3 regions of the Bacillus altitudinis genome follow, and region 2 is predicted to be linked to each of the others. Evidence: riboswitches for the same ligand, from Rfam matches in the RefSeq annotation. Region 2 holds a riboswitch; each other region holds the start of a gene.
What was found. A riboswitch is a leader RNA that binds a small molecule or an ion and turns the genes downstream of it on or off. The one in region 2 is predicted to bind S-adenosylmethionine.
Positions count from the first base shown of each region.

Region 1 (4,246 bases), 1.7 Mb from region 2:
TATTGATCTTCCACCTCAATGACCCCGTATACTGTTCCATTATACGATAGACGAACAATGTCACCTTGATTGATCTCCGCTGCTTTTTCCTTTGTGACAGGCAAAGTAATCGGAAGAGACCAAACGACACCACTTGCTAGTCGCATACTGCTGACAACTGCTTCATAATCAGCTTTCGTTAAAAACCCTTCAATTGGACTATACCCGCCAATTGCGATGAGTTCAAGGTCTGCAAAAGAGATGGCATCCAGCTCAATTTCTTTCGCAGCTGTGCTTAGATCAAATTCTTCATTTACTCGATTAATTAATACGCCACCATGTGGTGTTAAACTCATTTGTTCATCTTCCTCTCAATGTTCATATTTATTAGATGTTAATAGTCGGATTTATATTTAAATCCCGCCGCCCTGTTCATGAATCGAGCTGCTCTCATTTTTAACTGCCTTCATAAGACTCAGTGCACCTAGTGAAGCTAGCAGTACACTCATCATGATAAAGATAGAGTAATAGTCTCCTTTTAAGAAAAGGCTTACTAGCAAATAAGATAGACTAAGTGATAAGAAAGGTGACACAACCCATACCTTCAGCATTTTTTTCACAACATGTTTATGGAATATGTTCGGTCCACCCTTTGCCATACCTAGCCCAATAATGGACGAGGAGGTAATTTGAGTAAGGGGAACAGGGAGTCCGAATATAGAGCTGACGATGACAAGTCCTGCACCGGTGCTCGATAATAGAATGCCTTCACCCGTTTGATAGCGTGTAATTTTCTTTCCGTTTGTTTCTAGTACCCTTCTTCCTAGAAGCAGCGCCCCAATGGCCACAAAGATTCCGCCGTAAAGGGTTCCTTGCCCGACTGTTAAAACACCTGACGCGACAAGCGGGCCGACCGCATTGGCGACATTGTTCATGCCGGCTGAAAATGCTTCTAAAAACCCACTGATAATCAAAACAACAGACAAGATCAATGTACCTTTTTTGGATAACGTCCGTTTAGGGAACAATCTGATGATTTTGACAACAGCAAAGGTAAAAACAAAGGCAACAATCGGAATAATCACCCAAAAAGAGACAATGACTAAGATCGATTTCACATACAGCACTTTATATGCGGCTGCCACACCGACCACAGCTCCTACCGTGACCTCACTTGTGGATAAAGGAATGGCCAAGAGATTCGCTATGAAAAGTGATAATGCGGCCGAGCCAATGATGATACACACAATTTCAAGTGTGATGACAGATTCCGGCATAATCCCGGAGCTGATCGTTTTGACGACCTCACCGCCGCCAATCACTGAACCTGCTAATATTCCAACCGCACAAACGCTGAGCGCGTATATTGGCTTTTTGATCGCACCTGAACCATATGCGATGCCCATCGAAGCGGCTGCTCCGCTTGCGCCAATATTTAAAGCAAAGAATAAGCTAAATAAAATTGCGGCGATTTCCATACATTATGCTCCCTTACTCATGTAATCCGCACTCAGTCTTTGCTGTCCCTGACCATCTTCCAGAACGCAAATCATCAGCAGTAAATGCCGGCTGTGTACACGGTGCACACCCGATGCTCGGATATCCTTGGTCATGCAGCGGATTATAAGTAAGATCCTCTCTAGACGCATATCTCCATATGTCCTTCCACGTCCAGTGGATGAGCGGACATACTTTGACTGATTGGAATTTTTCATCCTTATTTAAGAAGTTCGTACCTGCTCGTTTAGGCGACTGCTCTCTTCTTAAACCAGACAGCCATGCCGGATAGCCAGATAGTGCCTCTTGCAATGGAATGACCTTTCTCATATGGCAGCAGCTTTGAGGATTCGTTTCCCATAATTTATCACCATGCTGCTCATTCTGCTCTTCCACCGTCAGCTCAGGTGTTTTCAGCACGATGTCTAACCCGGGATATCTTTCCCTAACTGCATCAATGGTGTCGTATGTTTCCTTGAAATGCAGACCTGTATCTAAAAAGACAATTCTTGCATCTTTTTTTACTTTCGCAATAAGATCGATCAAGACAATGCCCTCAATGCCAAAACTGCATGCATAAACGAGCTGATCACCATAGTGGCCGTACGCCCATTTCAGCACAGATAGGGCCCCTTTATACAAATCGTCCTCTTGAAATGTAATGGACGGCTCTTGCCAATTTTCATAAGTTAACATTGTTTCTCCCCTTCCGGAGTACTGCTTCTATTGCTATTCTCCGCACTACTTTAATCTGATTTTTTCATTTTTTTCCACTTGAATCACTTGACCGTCCTGAACGATCAACGTAATTGAACCGAATTTCATATCCCCAATCAGCTCTTGCATGTGCTTCACTAAGTCCTCATCCTGGTTTTGTTTCAGTTCCATCTCCTCTTCCTCCTCACCGTTAAAATAAAAAAACTTTCTTTCAGTCCGAAAGAAAGATGAGGAAGCTCACGATTTCCTTATCTTTCAAAATAGAATCATTTTGCAGGAAGTAGCACCTTGCAAATCGCAGGTTGCCGGGCTTCATCGGGCCAGTCCCTCCACCTCTCTGGATAAGAGTTTTAATTTGTATTAAATATTAACACAATTCAAACAAAAGTCAACCCGACTTTATTGATAGGATTAGTTTTTATTTAAATTTGAGTCTATTTTACTATTTTTAACCAAATAAAAAACTGTGCAGCGCAGCACAGCTTTTTTTAAAACAAAACAAGCTTTTTAGACCGTTTCTTCCATCCAAGATTCAGACGAAGGATCCTGTCTCCAGCGTTTTAGTTTATTCATAGCAGAAGACTCGATTGCTTTTAGCTCAAGTGCCACTTCTGTCAGTGTGTCATAGTCTGTCAGCGTGACATAGGGAATGTTTTTCTCTTGAAAAGCCGCAGTTGCTTTTGGCAGTCCATAAGTGAAGATCGCAACAACTCCGAGTACGTCACAGCCTTCTTCTTCTAGAGCAGCCACAACTTCAAGAACGCTGCCTCCAGTTGAGATGAGGTCTTCTACGACAACCACCTTTTGGCCAGGTGATACGGCTCCTTCAATTTGATTTCCTTTTCCGTGTGCTTTTGGTTTACTTCTTACATAACACATCGGTACGTTCAGACGATCAGCTGCTAATGCCGCATGAGGAATGCCAGCTGTAGCTGTACCTGCGACAACTTCCGCTCCTTCAAAATGAGTGAGAATCAAGTCTTTTAAACCTTCCGCAATGTCCCCTCTGACCTCAGGATAAGACAAGGTGAGGCGATTGTCACAGTAAATCGGTGATTTGATACCGCTCGCCCATGTAAATGGTTCGTCTGGTTTTAAAGAGACAGCTTTGATTTGTAATAAATGCTTCGCGATTTTCGTTTTCATCCGGCAGTCACTCCCACTCTTTCAAAATTTGTTGATAAGCTTCCACTGGGTTTGTGGCTTTTGTGATCGATCTTCCCACAACAATCTGTGAAACACCCTGTTCTTTGGCAAAGGCAGGTGTCGCCACACGCTTTTGGTCATCCGTTTGATCATTTGGTAAGCGAATTCCTGGCGTCACAGTGAGAAAGGAAGGAGAGATTTGTTCATGAAGCTGTTTTGATTCATGAACAGAGCACACCACACCATCAAGTCCACTTTCATATGCCAATTGTCCATAATGAAGCACCGCCTCTTGCAATGGGCGGTCAATTAGTAATTCTTTTTTCATCATATCTTCTGACGTGCTTGTCAGCTGGGTCACTGCAATAATGCCTGGGCGATTTTGGCCGGCAGGGGTTCCGCTTTCAAGCCCCTCTATGGCCGCCTGCATCATTCTTTTCCCGCCGGCTGCATGCACATTCACCAAATCAACACCAAGTGCAGCAAGCCGGTTCATCGCTTTTTGCACGGTTGTTGGAATGTCATGAAGCTTCAGATCAAGGAAAATACGGCAATTTTTTTCTTTCAGTGCGTCAATAATGGCAGGACCTTCTTGGTAAAACAGCTCCATGCCAACCTTTACGAATAATGGAGTACCTTCAAAACGATCTAAAAAGGCGTGCGCCTCCTGTCCTGATGGAAAATCAAGCGCGATGATGGGCAAGTGCTTCATGTTTCCAGCTCCTTCCGATGCATTCCTCTACAGATGAATACCCATAAGCCGCTAACACATTCGGCAGTTCATCAATGATTTCCGGGCAAATAAATGGGTTCACAAAATTGGCTGTCCCAACAGCTACCGCACTTGCACCAGCTAGTAAAAATTCAAGTACATCTTCAGCGCTTTGCACCCCGCCCATCCCAATAA
Region 1 covers NZ_CP009108.1:2,436,695-2,440,940, reverse strand. The annotation lists gene sat (sulfate adenylyltransferase) at 1-335, opposite strand, end outside; gene ID12_RS12270 (sulfate permease) at 393-1,457, opposite strand; gene ID12_RS12265 (phosphoadenylyl-sulfate reductase) at 1,471-2,172, opposite strand; gene ID12_RS18995 (YezD family protein) at 2,218-2,364, opposite strand; SAM riboswitch class I at 2,439-2,541, opposite strand; gene pyrE (orotate phosphoribosyltransferase) at 2,701-3,339, opposite strand; gene pyrF (orotidine-5'-phosphate decarboxylase) at 3,347-4,051, opposite strand; gene ID12_RS12250 (dihydroorotate dehydrogenase) at 4,023-4,246, opposite strand, start outside.
Region 1: another riboswitch for S-adenosylmethionine. It lies ahead of ID12_RS18995 (YezD family protein); the one in region 2 lies ahead of ID12_RS03670 (sugar ABC transporter substrate-binding protein).

Region 2 (4,246 bases):
TCAAGCAGACGGTGGTCTTGTGAAGATTGATCAAAAAAGCTATATCACCCTGAAAGGGCTGACAGTCGGACATATTAAAACGAATCAAGAAGATGTGACACCCATCGGTATGTTCATCACAGGCAGCGGCAAAGGCGTCAAACTGCTTAACAACCGTGTGTACGACATTCAGACGACACATCAAAATGGGAATGCTCATGGCATTGCGGTCTATGGAACGAAAGCACCAGCAGCCATTGAAGACATCGAAATCAAAGGAAACACTGTGGAAAAGTTAAAGCTGGGTTTTAGTGAAGCCCTTGTGCTAAACGGAAACGTTAAAAAATTCCGCGTGACACATAATACAGTCCGGCATACGGACAATATCGGGATTGATTTAATTGGTTTTGAGAATGTCGCACCTTCTAAAAAGTATGATCAAGTGAGAAATGGTGTCGTATCTAGAAACAAAGTTTATGAGATTACGAGTGTTGGGAATCCAGCGTACGGCAAGGACATCTCCGCAGGAGGAATCTATGTGGATGGCGGGAAAGACATCGTGATCGATCATAACATCAGCCATCATAATGACCTTGGGATTGAGGTCACAAGTGAACATAAAGGGAAGATGGCCGAACGCATTCGCATTGAGCACAATCAAGTATATTTAAATCGTTATACAGGCATCTCCATTGGCGGATATGACAAGAAGCGCGGCGGAACCACAAACACAACCATCTCCCATAACATTTTGTACAAAAATGACACAGCCGGCTTAGAAGGCGGTCAATTGCTGATGCAATATCAATCGGTGAACAATCGAATCACGAATAATATCATGACAGCCAGTGCTTCGCATTATTTAGTCGTGAATCTCTACGAAGTGAACAAGAAGAATACATTCCAAAAGAATGTCTACGATGACCGCAAAGGTGCAAAAGCCTCTCAGTGGGTATGGCGAGGGAAATGGATGGAAGGCTACAAAACGTATCGCTCGAAAAGCGGTCAAGATAAAGGATCAGCACACCTCAATCCCCAATTTGTGAATGAGAAAAAATATGATTTCCGTCTTAAGGCATCATCACCTGCTAAGAAAATCATCGGCAGGTAAACAAGGCATTCGGTGCAAATGATCATTTTAGAAATTTTCAAAAAAATCATTGACATTGATGAGACATCACATTAAAGTAAAGAAGACATTTCAACTAAAACAAATTTCATAACGGATCTCTTATCAAGAGAGGCAGAGGGACTGGCCCTATGACGCCCAGCAACCGTTTCTATCTAAGAAATTGGTGCTAATTCCTGCAAAGCTGTTACAGCTTTGACAGATAAGAGAGGAAGACTTCCCGATACATGTTTCATGCAACGGTGATCAAGCCTCTCTTTATCAAGAGAGGCTTTTTTTGATCTCTTTTTTGAGAATCAAACGACGGGGTTCTCAGGCATATTCTCACTTTTTTACCTAGTTTTCCGATGAGAAAAATAAAACAACTTGAGGAGGAACAGCAATGAAACGTAAATATTGGACATCATCTCTTGTATTATTGACGGTCCTGACCGTGCTATTATCTGGCTGCGGTACGGGATCAAGCGCAGGCTCAAAGGCTAATGCAAACGAAAAGGTCTCCTTTGACAATGTCCCGAAGCGATTTGCAAAAGGACAGGGAGCAAAAATTAAAGTCATCCGTAAAATTGGCGGGGACGATCATACTGCTCAGTTTTTAGCAGGAACGAAGGCAGAAGGGGAAGCGCTAGGCTTTACAGTAGATGTCTACACGGCAAATGGTGATACGGCGAAGTTTCATGATGCTATTTCTCAAGCACTAGAAGAAAACTATGATGGCTTTATCATCTCTCATGGGGATGATGAGGCGACAGTCGCTGATGTGAAGAAGATCACAGCGAAAGGCATTCCAGTTGTGGCGTTTGATTCAAATCCGAAGCTGAAGGATATCAAAGGAGTCACAGTGACGTCTCAAGATGATGAACAATTAGCGAAAAAATCATTAGACGCACTCGTGGCTGATTTTAAAGGGAAAGCAAATATTGCGTATCTTTGGGTAGACGGATTCCCTCCAATGGTGAGACGAAACAAGGTGTACCAAGAAACGCTTAAACAGCATACAGGGATCAAGGAACTTGACCGATTTGGCGTTGCGGCCTCTGATACATCAGTTCAAACACAAAATGCGGTTGCGGCTATGCTGAATAAATATCCAAAGGGTAAACTGGATGCGATTTTTGCCACGTGGGATGCATTTGCGATTGGTGCCGCAAGAGCTTTAAAAGAAGCAGGAAGAACCGAAGTGAAAATATACGGTATTGATGTGTCTAATGCCGATCTCCAAGAAATGACGGCGAAAGACAGTCCTTGGAAGTACACTGCCGCTGTCGATCCGAAGCTCATTGGTGCAATCGACGTAAGGATTCTTGCGAAGAAACTAGCTGGCGAGAAAACACCATCTTCCTATGACCTTGAGGCCTCTCTCATTTCACAAAAGCAGCTTCAGGATGCAGGAAAGGCCATCAATATGGTTAATCTTGCAGAAGAAGTAAAAGGATTCGGATCATCGACTGCTTTTGAAGAAGACTGGATGAAGACCTTGAAGAAGCATTATGCAAAATAAACCACGTGCACTCTCTTTTCATAGAGGGTGTTTCGTTTTTCAATTGACGATCAGGAGAGAAGGAGGACACCTATGACAACGCCGCTAGTTCATATGAAAAACATTTCGATTGAATTCCCAGGAGTCAAAGCGTTAGATCAAGCAAATTTCACATTAAAAAAAGGCACAGTCCATGCCCTGATTGGGGCGAACGGTGCTGGGAAGTCAACGTTAATGAAAGTTCTCTCTGGTGCTCATTCACATTTTGAAGGAACCATCCACATCAATGGCGAGGCGGCGACCATTCATACACCGAAGGATGCGGCCTCATACGGTGTGCAGACCGTCCATCAAGAAGTGGATACAGCTCTAGTGCCTTATTTAAGTGTTGGCGAAAATATGATGATCCATGAAATGGAGAAAAAAACCTTCGTCCGCTGGAAAGAGATTCACCGCAAGGCAGCACAGCTGTTAAAAGAGATGAATATTGACATCTCGACGAAGCGTCTTGTGAGTGATTTGACACTGGCAGAAAAACAAATGGTGCTCATTGCCAAGGCTGTGTCGATCAAATGCAGCATTTTAATTTTGGATGAACCAACCGCTCCACTTAGTCATGCAGAAACAAGCAAGCTATTCTCAATGATTCATCAATTGAAAAAGAACGGCACAGGCATCATTTTTATCTCGCATCGCATGCCAGAAATTTTCAACATCTGTGATGAACTGACTGTGATGAAGAATGGAACCGATGTGGCGGCGCACCTCATTAAAGAAACCGATCCAAAGCAGGTCATTGAAGAAATGCTTGGCGCGCCATTAGAGGATCAATTCCCATCCCGTACACCGCTTGAGGATGCACCGATTGTGCTTGACGTGAAAGAGTTGCATGACCAGCATAAATTAAACAACATTCATCTTCATGTGAAAAAAGGAGAAATTCTCGGGATTGCAGGACTAGTCGGTGCTGGTAAAACAGAATTGTGCAAAGCCCTATTCGGCGCCTCAGAAAAAAAGTCAGGCACTGTGCAGCTGCATGGTCAAACCATTCATATCAAGTCGCCTCATCACGCTGTGAGAGCGGGTATTGCCCTTGTGCCTGAAGAACGGAGAAAAGAAGGGATTCTAACAGAAGAAAATGTTGGATGGAACGTAACAGCTGCAAGTCTACGTTCGTTTACACGGCCGTTCAGCTTCTTACATCGTTCTAAGGAACGGAAGGCAGCAGATGGAATCGTCAAGCGGCTTGGCGTCAAGACACCTTCTCTTGAAGCGAAGGTGAAGCATCTCTCTGGTGGAAATCAGCAAAAGATTGCGATTGGAAAATGGCTGTTGGCTGAGGCAGATGTCTATCTCTTTGATGAACCAACCAAAGGTGTAGACGTTGGAGCCAAAAAGGACATTTTCTCCCTCATTGCAGAACTAGCTGCAAGAGGAAAAGCGGTTATTTATGCTTCAAGTGAGCTTTCAGAAATTGCAGGAATTGCCGACCGAGTATACGTCTTATATGATGGCAGCATTGCCCGGGAAATGACGGCACCAATGACTGAAGAAGAGCTTTTATATCATTCAACAGGAGGACAATCATGAGTGAACGACAAGTTTCAGCCCCAGTTCAACAAATCAAGAAACAGCGGCCATCCTTTCATCTGTTTGAT
Region 2 covers NZ_CP009108.1:721,120-725,365, reverse strand. The annotation lists gene ID12_RS03675 (DUF1565 domain-containing protein) at 1-1,090, shown strand, start outside; SAM riboswitch class I at 1,208-1,317, shown strand; gene ID12_RS03670 (sugar ABC transporter substrate-binding protein) at 1,491-2,609, shown strand; gene ID12_RS03665 (sugar ABC transporter ATP-binding protein) at 2,682-4,178, shown strand; gene ID12_RS03660 (ABC transporter permease) at 4,175-4,246, shown strand, end outside.

Region 3 (4,246 bases), 1.4 Mb from region 2:
TGGACTTGTGCATGCATGACAGCTTCTTTCGCTCCGTTTGCCATCGCTTCAGACTCAAGTGCTTCTAAAAGCTGGTGGCCAAGACCGAAAGAGCGCGCCTCTTTTAATACACAAATTCGTTCAAGCTTTGCCTTATGACCTTCAATTATGCGCAGTCTAGCAGCAGCTTGTGGTTTGTTGTCATCATTATAAATGACAAAGTGAATGGCTTCGTCCTCAAGTTCATCAATTTCGATCTCTAACGGGACTTCTTGTTCTTTTACGAAAACTTCTTTTCGAACATAATAAGCATCTTCTCGTTGTGTTTGTTCTTTTACGATGACTGTATTCAAATGTCTTTAACCCTCTTCTCCTAAGATAAATGTTTCATAAACGGTCCAAGAACCGTTCTCTAATTGATATAAAAGGTGGAAGCGGTCAACCGTTTCCTCGTGGTCAATTTTTCTCAGCTTCAATGTGCCTAGAACGTCTGAATGCTCATCGTCTGATAACTTTTGAGCCACTGTCACATGCGGAACAAATGCATATTCAGGTGTACCAGCAAGCGGATCAGTGTACAACTTCTCATTGAGAGTCATTAATTCTTCGTTCGGTTCTACTTTCATATAAATCACGTTGTTTACAGGAGCGAATGAACTGAATTTTTTAATACGTAACGTAATAGGAGAAGCATTTTTTGCGTACTCTCGCAAGGTGGAGACGACCTCAGCTGCTTCTAGATCCGTTAATTCAAAAGGTGTTCTTAATGTTAAATGAGGTGGTATGAGTGCATAGTTCGGATCATAACGTTTCCGATAAGAGTTCGCAATGTCTTGCAATTTTTTTGATGGAAATAAAACAACTCCGTATTTCATCATGTTCCCTCCTGATTAAGAAAGTATTTATTATTTTTTATTATAACAAAATTCAGTTGATTAACGAATATGGGAGCATTCTTTTTAACGAAGGTGAAATGAGCGGCTGCCAAAACGTCCATTTATGATCGCCTTCGAATGTCTCAAATAAATAATCCGCACCGGACTTCTCCAAAAGGACCTTTAATTCTTCGTTCGGCTGAATAAAGTCAAGCACTTGCCCATCTGTCGTTTTCACAGCTGTTTCTTCTAACCCGATTTGATGGATAATGGCATAATGAGCAAGGGATGATGACTGTTTGACTGCTTGCAGAACAGACTCATCCACGTAAGGAGACTGCAAAATCAGTCCGCCAAATAACGAAGGATAATCAATGGCTGTCATAAGTGAGATCGTAGCACCTAATGAATCACCAATAAATGTACGACCTGATCCAACTTGATACGTTGGATAGTGTTCATCAATATACGGAACTAGTTCATTTGCCAAAAAGCGTTTATACGCCTCGAACTTTGGTCCGTCTGGATGATACGTATTTCGTCTTTCAGTAACATTTTCATATGGGACACCAATGATAATCGAGCGTTCCATTTCTTTATTTTGCATTAATTTTTCCGCCTGTCTGCCTATTTTACCTAGACGGAAATAATCATGACCATCTTGTGCAATGATGACATGATATGTATAAAGGGGGGAGTAATTGACTGGCAAATAAATCAAAATGGTCATATCTGCCCCAAGTTCTTTTGACTGTAAGGTTTCTTCTTGAATGATGCCTGTTTTCTTCACCATAATCCATTCCTCCAGCTAACCAAATTCATCATAAGTGAAACGTTTCCATTCATTGTAACACGAAAAACAGCGTTGTTCCTATATGCTAACATGCAATCAAATTGGCTGACATCCAATCTGCTACAAAATACAGAAAATTTTAATTAATCGTTACATTTCCCCTTGAAAAATGAGGTTTAATGCGTTACAGTATTAAGAATTAGAACAGACAGACAACACATTCTTATCGTGAGAGGTGGAGGGACTGGCCCTTTGAAACCTCAGCAACCGGTATGCATCACTTCATGTGATGTACCAAGGTGCTAAATCCAGCAAGCAGCTTTTTTGCTTGGAAGATAAGAGGAAGCGATTAAACCCCTTCTTCTTATGAAGAAGGGGTTTTTCTGTTTTGAAATTAGATTTTTACTTAGGATGGTGTCAAATGACAGAACATGTGGAAACGAAGTTAGCGCAAATTGGAAACCGCAGCGAAGAGGTGACTGGTACTGTCAGTCCTCCCGTTTATCTTTCAACAGCTTACAGACATAGAGGCATTGGGGAATCAACAGGATTTGATTATATTCGAACGAAAAACCCAACAAGGCAGCTTGTAGAAGATGCGATTGCTTCACTCGAAGAAGGAACGGCCGGTTTTGCCTTCAGTTCGGGAATGGCTGCCATCCAAACGATCATGGCGCTGTTTGAGAGCGGGGATGAACTCATTGTTTCATCAGATTTATATGGCGGTACATACCGTCTATTTGAAAACGAATGGAAAAAGTACGGACTGCGCTTTGTTTATGATGATTTTTCAGATGAAGACTGTTTACGCTCTAAAATGACGCCAAATACAAAAGCCGTCTTTATTGAAACGCCAACAAACCCACTCATGCAGGAAGCGGATATTCAAAAGGTTGCGAAAATCGCAAAAGATCACGGTGCATTGGTCATTGTGGATAACACCTTTTATACGCCCGTCTTGCAAAAACCGATTACACTCGGAGCAGACATTGTCATTCATAGTGCAACCAAATATTTAGGCGGACATAACGATGTTCTTGCCGGACTTGTCGTCACAAATGGGGAGCAGCTATCGGAAGACATGTTCCAGCATCAAAACGCCATCGGAGCGGTTTTATCTCCATTTGACTCATGGCTTTTAATGAGAGGAATGAAAACATTGGCGCTGAGAATGCGCCAGCACGAAGCTAATGCGAAGGAATTAGCTGACTTTCTAAAGCAGCAGCCGGAAATTCAAGATGTGCTTTACCCAGGAAAGGGAGGCATGCTGTCATTCCGAGTAGCCAAAGAGGACTGGGTCAATCCATTTTTAAAGAAGCTGAAAACGATTTGTTTTGCTGAAAGCCTTGGCGGAGTCGAAAGCTTCATTACGTATCCTGCAACGCAAACCCATATGGACATCCCAGAAGAGATTCGCATCGCAAACGGTGTTTGTAACAAATTGCTCCGTTTCTCAGTCGGGATTGAGCATGTGGAGGATCTAAAAGCAGACCTGAAACAGGCACTATCAAATGTGAAAGAGGAGGTACACACGAAATGACCACACACGATTGGACACTAGAAACACAACTCGTTCATAATGCGTTTAAAACAGACCGTTCAACAGGTGCAGTCAGTGTACCGATTCAACATGCATCGACGTTTCACCAAAGCAGCTTCGATGACTTTGGTCAATATGACTACTCCAGATCAGGCACCCCTACACGTCAGGCATTGGAGGATACCATTGCAGCGCTAGAAGGAGGAACGAGAGGGCTTGCCTTTGCGTCAGGTATGGCAGCCATTTCAACCGCTTTTCTTCTATTATCAAAAGGAGATCATGTCCTTGTCACAAGAGATGTGTACGGAGGGACTTTCCGAATGATCACCCAAGTTCTTTCAAGATTTGGGATTGAGCATACCTTTGTGGACATGACCAATTTGAATGAAGTGAAACAAGGCATTCAATCAAATACAAAAGTCATTTACATGGAAACACCGTCAAACCCTACACTCGGTATTACGGATATTGAAGGTGTCGTACAGATTGCGAAAGAACATGACTGTCTGACTTTCTTAGATAATACGTTTTTAACGCCTGCGCTTCAGCGTCCGCTGGACCTTGGTGTAGACGTTGTGCTGCACAGTGCAACGAAATTTTTAAGCGGCCACAGTGATGTACTGTCAGGCTTAGCCGTGGTGAAAGATGAGAAGCTAGGAGACGAACTTTATTCGCTGCAAAACTCCTTCGGGGCGGTGCTTGGCGTACAGGATTGCTGGCTTGTGCTCAGAGGATTAAAGACCCTTCAAGTCAGATTAGAAAAAGCCAGTCAAACCGCATTAGAACTGGCTACATTTCTAAAAGAACATCCTGCGGTCAAAAAAATATATTACCCAGGATTAGATGATCACCCAGGGGCAGACATTCAGCGGAAGCAGGCGAGCGGTGCAGGTGCTGTTCTTTCATTTGAACTAGAAAACCAAGCGGCTGTCAAAGAATTGGTCGATGGCGTCACATTACCTGTATTCGCCGTCAGCCTCGGAGCAGTCGAATCCATTCTTTCCTATCCGGCCAAAATGTCCCATGCCGCTATGCCAAAAGAAGAAAGAGAAAAAAGAG
Region 3 covers NZ_CP009108.1:2,115,629-2,119,874, forward strand. The annotation lists gene ID12_RS10605 (GNAT family N-acetyltransferase) at 1-332, opposite strand, end outside; gene ID12_RS10610 (YjcG family protein) at 339-854, opposite strand; gene ID12_RS10615 (esterase family protein) at 907-1,647, opposite strand; SAM riboswitch class I at 1,868-1,989, shown strand; gene ID12_RS10620 (methionine biosynthesis PLP-dependent protein) at 2,069-3,187, shown strand; gene metC (cystathionine beta-lyase) at 3,184-4,246, shown strand, end outside.
Region 3: another riboswitch for S-adenosylmethionine. It lies ahead of ID12_RS10620 (methionine biosynthesis PLP-dependent protein); the one in region 2 lies ahead of ID12_RS03670 (sugar ABC transporter substrate-binding protein).